Linked DNA regions of Azospira inquinata. The protein of the gene in region 1 interacts with the protein of each later gene in a pairwise test. Links are inferred from orthologs where the notes say so. Each region holds a gene or a part of one and is shown on either strand. Other genes may lie near its edges.

Region 1 (6,049 bases):
GTCAGAATCTGTCCCGCAACTGGGCCATGATTCCCGCCGTGACCTACCATGAGGACGCGGACATCACGGACCTGGAAGCCTTCCGGGTCCAGCTCAACAAGGAAAACGAAAAGGCGGGCATTAAGCTCACCATGCTGGCTTTCCTCATCAAGGCCAGCGTCCGGGCCCTGCAGCAATTCCCCGAGTTCAACGCCTCCTTGGATGGGGAAAATCTGGTGCTGAAAAAGTATTTCCACATCGGTTTTGCCGCCGACACCCCCAACGGTCTGGTGGTGCCCGTGGTGAAAAACGCGGATCAGAAGTCCATCGTGGAAATCGCCCAGGAAAGCGGTTCCTTGGCCAAACAGGCCCGGGACGGCAAGCTCAAACCGGCGGACATGCAGGGGGCCTGCTTCACCATTTCCAGCCTGGGAGGCATCGGCGGCACCTACTTCTCCCCCATTATCAATGCGCCGGAAGTGGCCATTCTGGGGGTGAACAAGAATGTGATGAAGCCGGTCTGGGACGGCAAGGCCTTCGCGCCCCGGCTCATGCTGCCCCTCTCCCTGACCGCCGACCACCGGGTCATCGACGGGGCCCTGGCGACCCGCTTCAACGTCTATCTGGCCAAGCTCCTGGCGGACTTCCGCCGGGTCATGCTGTAAAGGGAGACGGATATGGATCTGATCGAAGTGAAAGTGCCGGACATCGGGGATTTCAAAGATGTGCCGGTGATCGAGCTGCTGGTCAAAGCCGGGGACACGGTCCAGGTGGATGACGCCCTGGTCACCCTGGAATCGGATAAGGCCACCATGGACGTGCCCGCCCCCACCGCCGGGATCATCCGGGAAGTGAAGGTGCAATTGGGGGACCGGGTTTCCGAAGGCTCGGTGATCGCCCTGGTGGAAGCCGTTGCCACGACCGCCTCCAGCCAAGGGGAAAGCGCCCCGGCGGCCCCCGCCGCCGCCCCCACGCCAACGGCCAGTGCGCCAGCCCCGGAAGCGGGCAGCTTTGCCGGCCAGGCGGACGTAAGCTGCGACATGGTGGTGCTGGGCGCCGGGCCCGGCGGCTATTCCGCCGCCTTCCGGGCGGCCGACCTGGGACTCTCCACCGTACTGGTGGAACGTTACCCCACCCTGGGGGGCGTCTGCCTCAACGTGGGCTGCATTCCCTCCAAGGCCCTGCTCCACGTCGCCCAGGTGCTGGAAGAAGCCCAGCATCTAAGCGCCGCCGGGGTGAGCTTTGGGGCACCCCAGGTGGATCTGGATAAGCTCCGGGAACACAAAAACCGGGTGGTGGGCAAGCTCACCGGCGGTCTGGCGGGCATGGCCAAGGGCCGCAAAGTGCAGCATCTCCAAGGCCTAGGCCGCTTCCTCGACCCCCATCATCTGGAAGTCACCGCCGCCGACGGTACCCGTCAGGTGGTGCGCTTCCAGAAGGCCATCATCGCGGCCGGCTCCCAGCCCGTGGCCCTGCCCTTCATGCCCAAGGACGATCCCCGGGTGGTGGATTCCACCGGCGCCCTGGAACTGCGTACCCTGCCGAAGAAAATGCTGGTCATCGGCGGCGGCATTATCGGTCTGGAAATGGCCACGGTGTATAGCGCCCTGGGGGCCCGCATTACCGTGGTGGAACTGGGGCCCAAGCTCATGCCCGGGGCCGACCGGGATCTGGTCAAGGTGTGGGAAAAGAAAAATGCCCCCCGCTTCGACCGCATTCTCCTGGGCACCGGGGTCACCGCCGCCGAAGCCAAACCGGAAGGGGTGGAAGTCACCTATTCCACGGGGGAGAAGGAAGCCTTCGACCTGGTACTGGTGGCCGTGGGGCGCACCCCCAACGGCAAGAAAATCGCCGCCGAAGCCGCCGGAGTAGCCGTCACCGAACGGGGCTTCATCAACGTGGATGCCCAGCTGCGCACCAACGTGCCCCACATTTTTGCCATCGGGGACATCGTGGGTCAGCCCATGCTGGCCCACAAGGCGGTCCACGAAGCCCATGTGGCGGCGGAGGTGGCGGCTGGGGAAGTGCAGGGCAAGGCGGAGCTGGCCCGGGCTGCCTTCGATGTGCTGCAAATTCCCAGCGTGGCCTACACCCATCCGGAAATCGCCTGGGCAGGCAAGACAGAGGAACAGCTCAAGGCGGACGGGGTGGCCTACGAAAAAGCCCTGTTCCCCTGGGCCGCCAGCGGCCGGGCCATTGCCAACGGGGCGGAGGACGGCTTCACCAAGCTGCTCTTCGACCAGGCCAGCCAGCGCCTACTGGGGGGCGGCATTGTGGGCATGGGGGCCGGCGACCTGATCGGGGAAGTGTGCCTGGCCGTGGAAATGGGCTGCGATGCGGTGGATATGGGCAAGACCATCCATCCCCATCCCACCCTCTGCGAATCCGTGGGACTGGCGGCAGAAGCGGCCCATGGCAGTTGCACCGATCTGCCCCCGGCCCGGAAAAAATAGGCCCGTTTCGGGTATACCCACGCCGCCTGCGGGCGGCGTTTTTTTTTGGCCTCGTCCCCATCCTGTCTGCGGAATTGCTGCCCATTTTGGTAAAGCCAAGGTAAAAGGGTATAAATGTCAAAAATTTGTGGAATGGGTCACTGACATAGCTAGCTACCCGGGGCTAAGATAATCGGCCAGACAAAAGTCATAGTCCCCTAATATTTCCGGAGTTCGCCGCCCCCATCGACGACCCCCCAAGGCAGCCACCGCCCCATGTTGAACTGGATACTGTCCCGTATTCGCTCCGAAGACGTGAGCCACCCCCTGGGCAGCGAAAAAGCCATCGCCGCCTATCTGGCCCAGGTCCCCGTGCTCAATCCGGGCAAGACCTTGCAGGAGCTGGGCCTGTGGCTGGGCAATCCGGACCGGCTGGCCGCCGAATTGCCTCCCACGGCCCTAGCCCGGGCGGTGGAACGCCTGGACGAATTCGCCCAGCCCGCCGCCGTGCTGTGCCTGGATGCCTATCTGGCGCAAAAGCAGCAGGACTACGCCGCCGAGCAAAGCCTGCGGCCCCTGGAAACCTATTTCCATCAGGCGGCCCTGGCCAACCGGCTGACCCTGGACCGGCTCCTGCTGGTCTTCAAAGACCCCAAGCAACGGGAAAGCAACCGGGCCACCCTGGCCAATTTCGCCGTGCGGGCCATGTACGCCCTGGTGCAGGAAAAGAAGCTGACCCGCTTCACCTACCGGGAAATGGACGCCACCTGGTGGGAGGCAGTGCACCAGCTGCTCTACCTGGCCCGGGACATCGGCATCATCCACTACATCCAGCCCCCCTATCCGGATAGCCCAGCCCTCACCTCCGTCTGGCGGGAATATCTGGCCGGAGTCTTTCTGGAAGTGGCGCCGGTCTCCAATCTCACCCCCCTGCGCCTGGAAGTGACGGACCGCCTCATTCACCGGGTCAGCGAACATTTTCTATTTGTGGACAGCTTCTCCCCCCACACCCCCTACCGTATCCGTCTGGATGGGGATCAGGGACCGGAGCGCTGCACCCCGGATCAGCCCAGCGGCCCCACCTGGCGCCATTTCGGCGCCGGTGCGGCCCACGCCCAGCTGATTCGCCTGCGGGCCACCATCCAGCTCAGCAAAGAAATTCCGGAATGGCTGGAAAGCAGCCACGCAGACCTGCTGGACATTCTGGATGTGCTGCAACTGCTGATCCAGCATTGGTCCCTGACCCCGCCCCGCCGGGAAAAGGAGCGGCAAAAGGTAAAGCGCCCCCTGCTGGTGGTGTCCGGCCTGCAAACCATCCGCCGGGCCCTGGCCGCCACGGAATTCGCCAAATCAGGCCGCCGCCTGGACTATGAGGGCCACATCCGGGTTCTGGACCTGCAACGGGAGGGGGGCGCCCGTCCCTCGGAAGTGCCGCCGCCCCCCCAGAATCCGGCGGAAGTCCTGGCCCTGCTGGAGAGTACGGGCATCCGCAGCGTGGTGGAGGAATGGGACAGCGCGGACGTGAGCCCGGGGGGCATGGGGGTGCGCTTTCTGTTCCGCAAGCCCTGGCAGGCCATTGGTGCCCTGGTGGGCTACCGCTGGCAGGACGAACTGGAATGGCGGGTTGCCGTCATCCGCCGCCTGGGCCGCAGCCACGGGGTACCCAACGCAGGCCTCAGCCTCTTCCCTGGCCAGCCCCTCTGCGCCCAGATTCAGCTCATGGATCAGGAGGACGACAGTCCCTGGAGCCAGCAGGCTGGGGATGGGGGCAAGAGTGGCTTGCAGGACGCCATTCTCCTCAGCCCGGAGCACCGGATGCTGCTGGTGCCACCGGACACCTTCCGGCCGGATCGGCGCATTGATCTGGTAGTGGGGGGAAAGCGCTACCCGGTGCGTCTGGCCGGGCTCCAGGCCCAGGGCGGCGACTACGAACTGGTGCTGTTCCGGGGCGCCTGAAGCCCCGGTTGGGGCGCTTTTCCCGGACGGCCCGGGCCGGCTCCGGTAAAATGACTGGCCTCTTCCACCCATTTTTCCCTCCCCATGACCCAGGATGAATTGAAACAGGCGGTGGCCAAAGCGGCCGCCGATTACGTGAACCGGACCGTGGCCGATGGCGCCATCATCGGCGTCGGCACCGGTTCCACGGCCAATTATTTCATCGACGAACTGGCCAAGGGGGCATCCCGCTTCAAGGGCGCCGTAGCCAGTTCGGAAGCCACGGCCAAGCGTCTGGCCGGTCACGGCATCCCGGTTCTGGACCTGAATGACGTCACCGACCTGCCGGTCTATGTGGACGGGGCCGATGAAGTCACCCCGGGCCTGCACATGGTCAAGGGCGGCGGCGGCGCCCTGACCCGGGAAAAAATCGTCGCTGCCGTGGCCCAAACCTTCGTCTGCATTGCGGACGGCTCCAAGCTGGTGACCACCCTGGGCAAATTTCCCCTGCCCGTGGAAGTCATTCCCATGGCCCGGGCCCAGGTGGCCCGGGAACTGGCCCAGCTGGGGGGTACGCCCCGGCTGCGGGAAGGCTTTGTCACCGACAACGGCAATGTGATCCTGGATGTTCACGGCCTCACCATCACCGACCCGGTCGCCCTGGAAAGCCGCATCAACCAGATCGTCGGCGTGGTGACCAACGGCCTCTTCGCCTGCCGGGGTGCCAATCTACTGCTCCTGGGCACGGCGGACGGGGTGCAGCAACTGGAAGCCCGGGTTTAATTGGGGCTGCAACTTTCCTGTCACAAACCTCTGCTAAGTTTGCCGGTTCCCATCCCCCGAACGGCAACGATCATGGACGCTATGAGCGAACACACCTACAAGCAATTCGACATTGAACTGGAAACCCTGCGCACCCGAGTGCTGCAAATGGGCGGGCTGGTCGAACAGCAGGTCAAAAAGGCCATGGAAGGCCTCTATGAAGGGGACACGGGTCTCCTGGAACTGGTAGTCAAGGAAGACGCCCGGGTGAACCAGCAGGAGGTGGAGCTGGACGAGGCCTGCAATCAGATGATTGCCAAGCGCCAGCCCACGGCCATCGACCTGCGCATGGTCACCACGGTGATCAAGTCCATCGCCGACCTGGAAAAAATCGGGGACAAGGCCCACAAAATCGCTCGCCTGGGCCTGGCCCTGAACAACCAGCACACCGGCTTCACCCCGGAAGTGGAATTGCGCCACATGGCGGAGCTGTCCCTGTCCATGCTGCACACCGCCCTGGACGCCTTCGCCCGCCTTAATGTGGTAGCCGCTGCCGAGGTGGTGCACCAGGACGAACACGTGAATACGGAATACGACTCCGTGGTGCGCCAGCTCATCACTTACATGATGGAAGATCCCCGCACCATCTCCCGCTCCCTGGACATCATGTCCATTGCCAAGGCCATCGAGCGGGTCGGTGACCACGCCAAAAACATCGCCGAATACGTCATCTACATGGTGAAGGGCCTGAACGTGCGCCACTCCACCCTGGACGAAATCGACCGGGAAATCGCCAACGGGGATTGAGCTTTCCCCGCCCAGCAAAAAGGCCGCAATTGCGGCCTTTTTTTATGGTGCCCGGCATTGGCTCCGGGCGAAGCCCAATGTCCCTTAGTTGGCGGGAGGCACATAACCCTGGACCTGTTCCGCCCCTTCGCCGA
Region 2 (6,000 bases), 1.2 Mb from region 1 along the record:
AAGACTCCACGAAGGTGTCCATGGTGTCCGTTTCCCGCTTGGCCGGTTTGCCGCACTTGGGACAGGTGGTTTCATAGAATTCGGGCATTTTCGCCAGGGGGGAACCGGCCCCGGTGACCTGCACCTGTTCCGGCAGCACCACGGGCAGCTGGTCGTCGGGCACGGGCACGTCGCCGCAGCTGTCGCAATGGATCACCGGAATGGGGCAGCCCCAGTAGCGCTGCCGGGAAATACCCCAGTCCCGCAGGCGGAACTGAACCTTCTTTTCCCCCAGGCCCTTGGCGGCCAGATCGGCGGCAATGGCGTCCACGGCGGCTTCATAGGCTAGGCCATCGTATTTGCCGGAATTGACGCAGACGGCCCGGGTCTTGTCCCCGTACCATTCCTGCCAGCCGTCCAGACTGAAGCTTTCCCCTGCTGCGGCGATGACCTGCTTGATGGTCAGGCCGTATTTCTGGGCAAAGGCGAAATCCCGTTCATCGTGGGCCGGGACGGCCATGACGGCCCCTTCCCCGTAGCTCATGAGCACGTAGTTGCCCACCCACACTTCCACCTTTTCGCCGGTGAGGGGGTGCTGGACGAAGATGCCCGTGGGCATGCCCTTCTTTTCCATGGTGGCGATATCCGCCTCGGCCACGCCCCCTTTTTTGCATTCCTCAATGAAGGCGGCCAGTTCCGGATTGTTCTGGGCGGCCCGGGTGGCCAGGGGGTGTTCGGCGGCCACGGCCACGAAGGTGACCCCCATCAAGGTGTCGGCCCGGGTGGTGAAAACCCACAGCTTGTCGGCTTTACCGTCCAGCTCGTAGGGGAAGGCTAGGCGCACGCCGGTGCTCTTGCCGATCCAGTTTTTCTGCATCAGGCGTACCTGCTCGGGCCAGCCTTCCAGCTGATCCAGGTCTGCCAGCAGTTCTTCGGCGTAGGCGGTGATCTTCATGTAATACATGGGGATTTCCCGCTTTTCCACCAGGGCGCCGGAACGCCAGCCCCGGCCATCGATGACCTGTTCGTTGGCCAGCACGGTCTGGTCCACCGGGTCCCAGTTCACCGTGCCCAGGCGCTTGTAGATCAGGCCCTTTTCAAAGAGCCGAGTGAACAGCCATTGTTCCCAGCGGTAGTAGTCCGGCTTGCAGGTGGCGATTTCCCGTTCCCAGTCGATGGCGAAGCCCAGGCGTTGGAGCTGACTGCGCATGTAATCGATATTGGCGTAGGTCCATTGGGCGGGAGGCACCTGGTGCTGGATGGCGGCGTTTTCCGCCGGCATGCCGAAGGCGTCCCAGCCCATGGGCTGGAGCACGTTGAAGCCCTGCATCTGGTGAAAGCGGGAAAGCACGTCGCCGATGGTGTAGTTGCGCACGTGGCCCATGTGCAGCTTCCCGGAGGGATAGGGGAACATGGACAGGCAGTAGTACTTGGGCTGGGAGAGGTTTGCCACGGCCCGGGCGGCCTGGGTTTGAACCCAGTGCTGTTGGGCGGCGGTTTCCACGGCGGCGGCTTGATATTTTTCCTGCATGGGGTCGGGCCAGAATGAAGTGTTTCAAAGGACGAAATTATAACCGCTCGCCCCTCGGGCCTGGGACCGAATCACGGTGGGCCGGGCCGGGCGGGGCCGATGGCCATAAAAAAACGGCGTCAGGAGTGATCCCGACGCCGTCAAACAAGCTACAGACTACAGAGGAGGAGTTACTGCAATTCTTGCGGGGCGCCCTTTAGCTGCCGAAGCGCACATAGGGCTTGAACAGGCCGTTCCAGGTGTCCTGCCAGAACTTGGCCGCATTGACGGCGGCGGTCAGGCCGAACTGGGCCATGCGCCCCTGGTGACCCCAGATCCAGCTCATGTTGGGGGCGGCCTCCGCATAGGCGGCGGGCAGGGCCACACCGGTGAAGCAAGGGGGGCAGGGGGCTTGATCCGTGGTGCCCGTCTTCCCTTCCCGGGGAATGGCATCGTGGTCAATCTTGGCCAGGGTCAGGAGCCGTTCCAGGGCCTGACTGGCGAAATCGTTGCCGTCCCGCTGCTGGCAGAGGGTGGCGGCTTCTTCCTGGGCCCGTTGCCAGAGCGCGCGGGCTTCCGCTTCGCTCAGGCCCGCTTTGTGGGCGACCCAGGGCAGGATCATGGGTGTTTTCATGGTTTGCTTCCTTTCTGGTTATGTCCAGAACCGGCTCCCGGCCAGGCCGCGTTGGGAACGGTGAGTGGTCAGGAAGGGACGCCGGAGGAGGCGGGAAAGACGCTTATCTGCGCCCTCCGGTAGCCGTTTCTGTTGCATTGCAATACGTATTATAACCCACTGGATTTATAGGGTTACTGCGGATATTACGTAGGTAAGCCACGCCGTTTTGATCTTTGTTGCTGCGGCGCAACAAAAACTTCCCAGGGCCAAGTAGGGCGGGCCTGGGCGCCGGATGGACATTTTTCCCTCTGTCATGGAAACCGGGGAAGGCGGGGGAGCGGAGGGCGGTTACGGGGCAAAAAAGCCATGCCAGAGCTCATGGATGCTGTGGGGCGCGGGGAAAAACGGGGGAGGTTGGGGGGACTTCCTGGGGCCTCCCCGGAAAGTTCCGTCTTGCCGACCCCGTCGCTGACCACCGGCGACCGGGGGCAAGGCGCCTGGGGCGGCTATAATTCCCCGTCCTTCCGAAAGCCTTGCCATGTCCGACCTGCTTGCCCACCTCAATCCTCCCCAACTCCAAGCCGTAACCCTGCCGCCCCAGCACGCCCTGATTCTGGCGGGGGCCGGGTCGGGCAAGACCCGGGTGCTCACCACCCGCATCGCCTGGCTCATCTCCACCTCCCAGGTGAGTCCCCATGGCCTGCTGGCGGTGACTTTCACCAACAAGGCGGCCAAGGAAATGCAGGCCCGGCTGGCGGCCATGCTGCCCATCAACACCCGGGGCATGTGGATCGGCACCTTCCACGGTCTCTGCAACCGGCTGCTTCGGGCCCACCACAAGGAAGCCGGGTTGCCCGCCCTGTTCCAGATCCTGGACAGCGCGGATCAGCTGGCGGCTATCAAGCGCCTCCTGAAAAACCTCAATGTGGACGATGAAAAATTCCCCCCCCGGGAATTGATGAATTTCATCAACGCCCACAAGGAGCAGGGCATTCGTCCGGCCCAGGCCGAGGCTTGGGACGATTACACCCGGCGCCGGGTGGATTTGTGGAGCGAATACGAGGTCCAGTGCCAGCGGGAAGGGGTGGTGGATTTCGCCGAACTGCTGCTGCGCTGCTTTGAACTGCTGAGCCGCAACGAGCCCCTGCGCCGCCACTATCAGGAACGTTTCCGCCACATCCTGGTGGATGAATTCCAAGATACCAACCGGCTCCAGTACGCCTGGCTGAAGCTCCTGGCGGGCATGGAAGGGAGCGTCACCGGTGCCCCGGGGGCGGCGGTGTTCGCCGTGGGGGATGACGACCAGTCCATCTACGCCTTTCGCGGCGCGGAAGTGGGCAATATGCGGGACTTCGAGCGGGAATTCGCCGGGGACAACGTGATCCGCCTGGAACAGAACTACCGTTCCCACGGCAATATCCTGGATGCGGCCAACGCCCTCATCAAACACAACGAGGGGCGCCTGGGGAAAAACCTGTGGACCGACCAGGGGGCCGGGGAGCCTATCCGGGTCTATGAGGCCGTCTCCGACCTGGACGAAGCCCGCTGGATGGTGGAAGAGGTGCGGGAACTGGTGCGGGACGGGGTGCCCCGCAACCAGATCGCCCTGCTCTACCGCTCCAACGCCCAGTCCCGGGTGCTGGAACACGAACTCTTCACCCGGGCCGTGCCCTACAAGGTGTACGGGGGCCTGCGCTTTTTTGAACGCCAGGAAGTGAAACACGCCCTGGCCTATCTGCGCCTCATCGCCAATCCGGATGACGACACCGCTTTTCTGCGGGTGGTGAATTTCCCTGCCCGGGGCATCGGCGCCCGGACCCTGGAACATCTCCAGGAGGCCGCCCACCGGGGCAATTCCAGCCTCTACAACGCCGCCGCCGGACTGCCCGGCAAGCCCGGAGCCAGTGTGGGGGCCTTCATCCGCCTGGTGGAGGAACTGCGCCAGGAAACCCGCAGCCTGCCCCTGCCGGAAATGGTGGAACACGTGGTGGAACGGAGCAGTCTGGCCCCCCACTACCGCACGGAAAAAGACGGCCAGGAACGGCTGGAAAACTTGAACGAACTGATCAACGCCGCCGCCGCCTTCGTGGGGGACGACGCCAATCTGGTGGCCCTGGACCCGGTCTTTGTCCCCGGGGAAGCGGATCCCCTGGCCGTGGCGGAAGCGGGGGGCACGGAAGCGGCGCCCCTGGACCCGGCCTCGGAAACCATGCTGGGCCGTTTCCTCGCCCACGCTTCCCTGGAGGCGGGGGAACACCAAGCCGGGGAAGGCCAGGAGGCGGTCCAGCTCATGACCGTCCATGCGGCCAAGGGCCTGGAATTTGACGTGGTTTTCATCTCCGGCCTGGAACAGGGTCTCTTTCCCCACGAAAACGCCTTGCTGGACGCGGGGGGGCTGGAAGAAGAGCGGCGCCTCATGTACGTGGCCATTACCCGGGCCCGGGACCGGCTCTACCTCTCCCACGCCCAGACCCGCATGCTCCACGGCCAGACCCGCTATTGCCTGGTGTCCTCCTTCCTGGAGGAAATTCCCCCGGCCCTGCTGCTGCGCCTCAACCGGGCGGCGGAAACGGGCTATGGGGCAGGGGAATCCTCCCCCAGCTACGGAGGCTGGGACAGCGCCCCCACGGGCCCGGCCACGGTGCCGGGCAGCGGCCTGCGGGTGGGCCAGGGGGTGGCCCATGCCAAATTCGGTCAAGGGGTGATCGTGGCCTGTGAAGGCCGGGGGGCGGACGCCCGGGTCCAGGTCAATTTCGGCGGCGCCGGGATGAAGTGGCTGGCCCTGGAATACGCCAAGCTCACCCCTCTTTAAAGGCTGGCCCCAAAAACTGGCCGGGAATGGCCGTGGTTGGCTGATCTTCCTCGGCGGCCCCGGGAAAGGGGCGTCCGTATTGCTTGTACCCGGTGGGCGGGCCAGCAGGCTTGTCCATTAGCCTTTACCCCGGGGTGGCCCTTGTCACCCCCGTCTGCCAAGGCTTTCCGGGCGAGGGGCCCTAGCCCAGGCGCCCCGTCTGGTGTTCCGGCCGGTCCCCCACCTCCGCCGGGCGTAGGCCCAGGCGGTGCCGCGCATTGGCCACAAAGCTTTTGCGCGCCACCGGGTCCAGCAGGCCCCGGAAAAAGTAGTGGCGTATCCGCCCCGCCAGCAAATCCACCAGCCCGGCTTCGTCCAGGGCCTGAACCCGGGCGTAGAGCAGGGGGGCCTTGGCCAGAAAGGTTTGCAGAATGGCCGGGTCGAAATGGCTGCCCGATTCCCGGGCCATCATGTCCAGCACGATTTGCAGGCCCAGGGGATCTTTGTAGGGACGTCGGCTGGTGAGGGCGTCGAAGACGTCGGCCACGGCGAAAATACGGGCGTTGCGGGGAATGGCTTCCCCCTTCAGACCTTGCAGATAGCCGCTGCCGTCGTAACGCTCGTGGTGGAATTCCACCACCTCCCGGGCCGTCCCCAGCCACTCGGAGGGGGCCAGGATTTCCACCCCCAGGCGCACATGGCTGCGCATGATGGCGAATTCCTCCGGGGTGAGGGGGCCGGGCTTGAGCAGAATGGCGTCGCTGATGCCGATTTTGCCTACGTCGTGGAGAAAGGCGCCGATGATCAGGGAGCGCATGGCCTTGCCCTTCAGGCCCAGGGCTTCCCCCAGACAGCAGGCGTAATAGGTGACCCGGAAATTGTGGCTGTTGGTGTCCGAATCCCGCTTGGCGATGGCCGCCCCCAGCACCGTGGCCATTTCCAGGTTGCCCTGGAGCACTTCCCGGGAAGCCTTCACCATGTCCCGGTGCAGGGCCAGGATTACCGGATAGAGGGCCAGGGTAGTGATGAGCACCGCCCCCAGGGCAAAGAGAATGGTGCGCAGCAGATTGTCGTTGAAGCGGGCCACTTCCGCCGGGTCGGCCA

Evidence for each region.
Region 2: the proteins of lpdA (region 1) and Azoinq_RS09250 interact in binary tests that used the Escherichia coli proteins (3 or more experiments, as listed by UniProt). The link is inferred for Azospira inquinata from one-to-one orthologs.

What each region holds. Positions count from the first base shown.
Region 1 is NZ_CP064782.1:827,578-833,626, forward strand. What follows is about bases 50-3,044. They hold lpdA (dihydrolipoyl dehydrogenase), read left to right. Parts: upstream 50-656; coding sequence 657-2,432; downstream 2,433-3,044. Other genes in these bases: aceF (dihydrolipoyllysine-residue acetyltransferase), read left to right, coding at 50-644; Azoinq_RS03665 (hypothetical protein), read left to right, coding at 2,688-3,044. Outside these bases: more of aceF, read left to right, coding at 1-49; more of Azoinq_RS03665, read left to right, coding at 3,045-4,367; ribose-5-phosphate isomerase RpiA, read left to right, coding at 4,452-5,129; phosphate signaling complex protein PhoU, read left to right, coding at 5,202-5,915; Azoinq_RS03680 (oxidative damage protection protein), read right to left, coding at 6,000-6,049. UniProt on the Escherichia coli protein: Lipoamide dehydrogenase is a component of the glycine cleavage system as well as of the alpha-ketoacid dehydrogenase complexes.
Region 2 is NZ_CP064782.1:2,007,485-2,013,484, forward strand. What follows is about bases 2,335-5,280. They hold Azoinq_RS09250 (UvrD-helicase domain-containing protein), read left to right. Parts: upstream 2,335-2,643; coding sequence 2,644-4,917; downstream 4,918-5,280. Other genes in these bases: Azoinq_RS09255 (HD-GYP domain-containing protein), read right to left, coding at 5,099-5,280. Also shown: leuS (leucine--tRNA ligase), read right to left, coding at 1-1,510; Azoinq_RS09245 (hypothetical protein), read right to left, coding at 1,707-2,123; more of Azoinq_RS09255, read right to left, coding at 5,281-6,000. UniProt on the Escherichia coli protein: A helicase with DNA-dependent ATPase activity. Unwinds DNA duplexes with 3'-5' polarity. Translocates on single-stranded DNA with 3'-5' polarity. Initiates unwinding more efficiently from a nicked substrate than double-stranded DNA.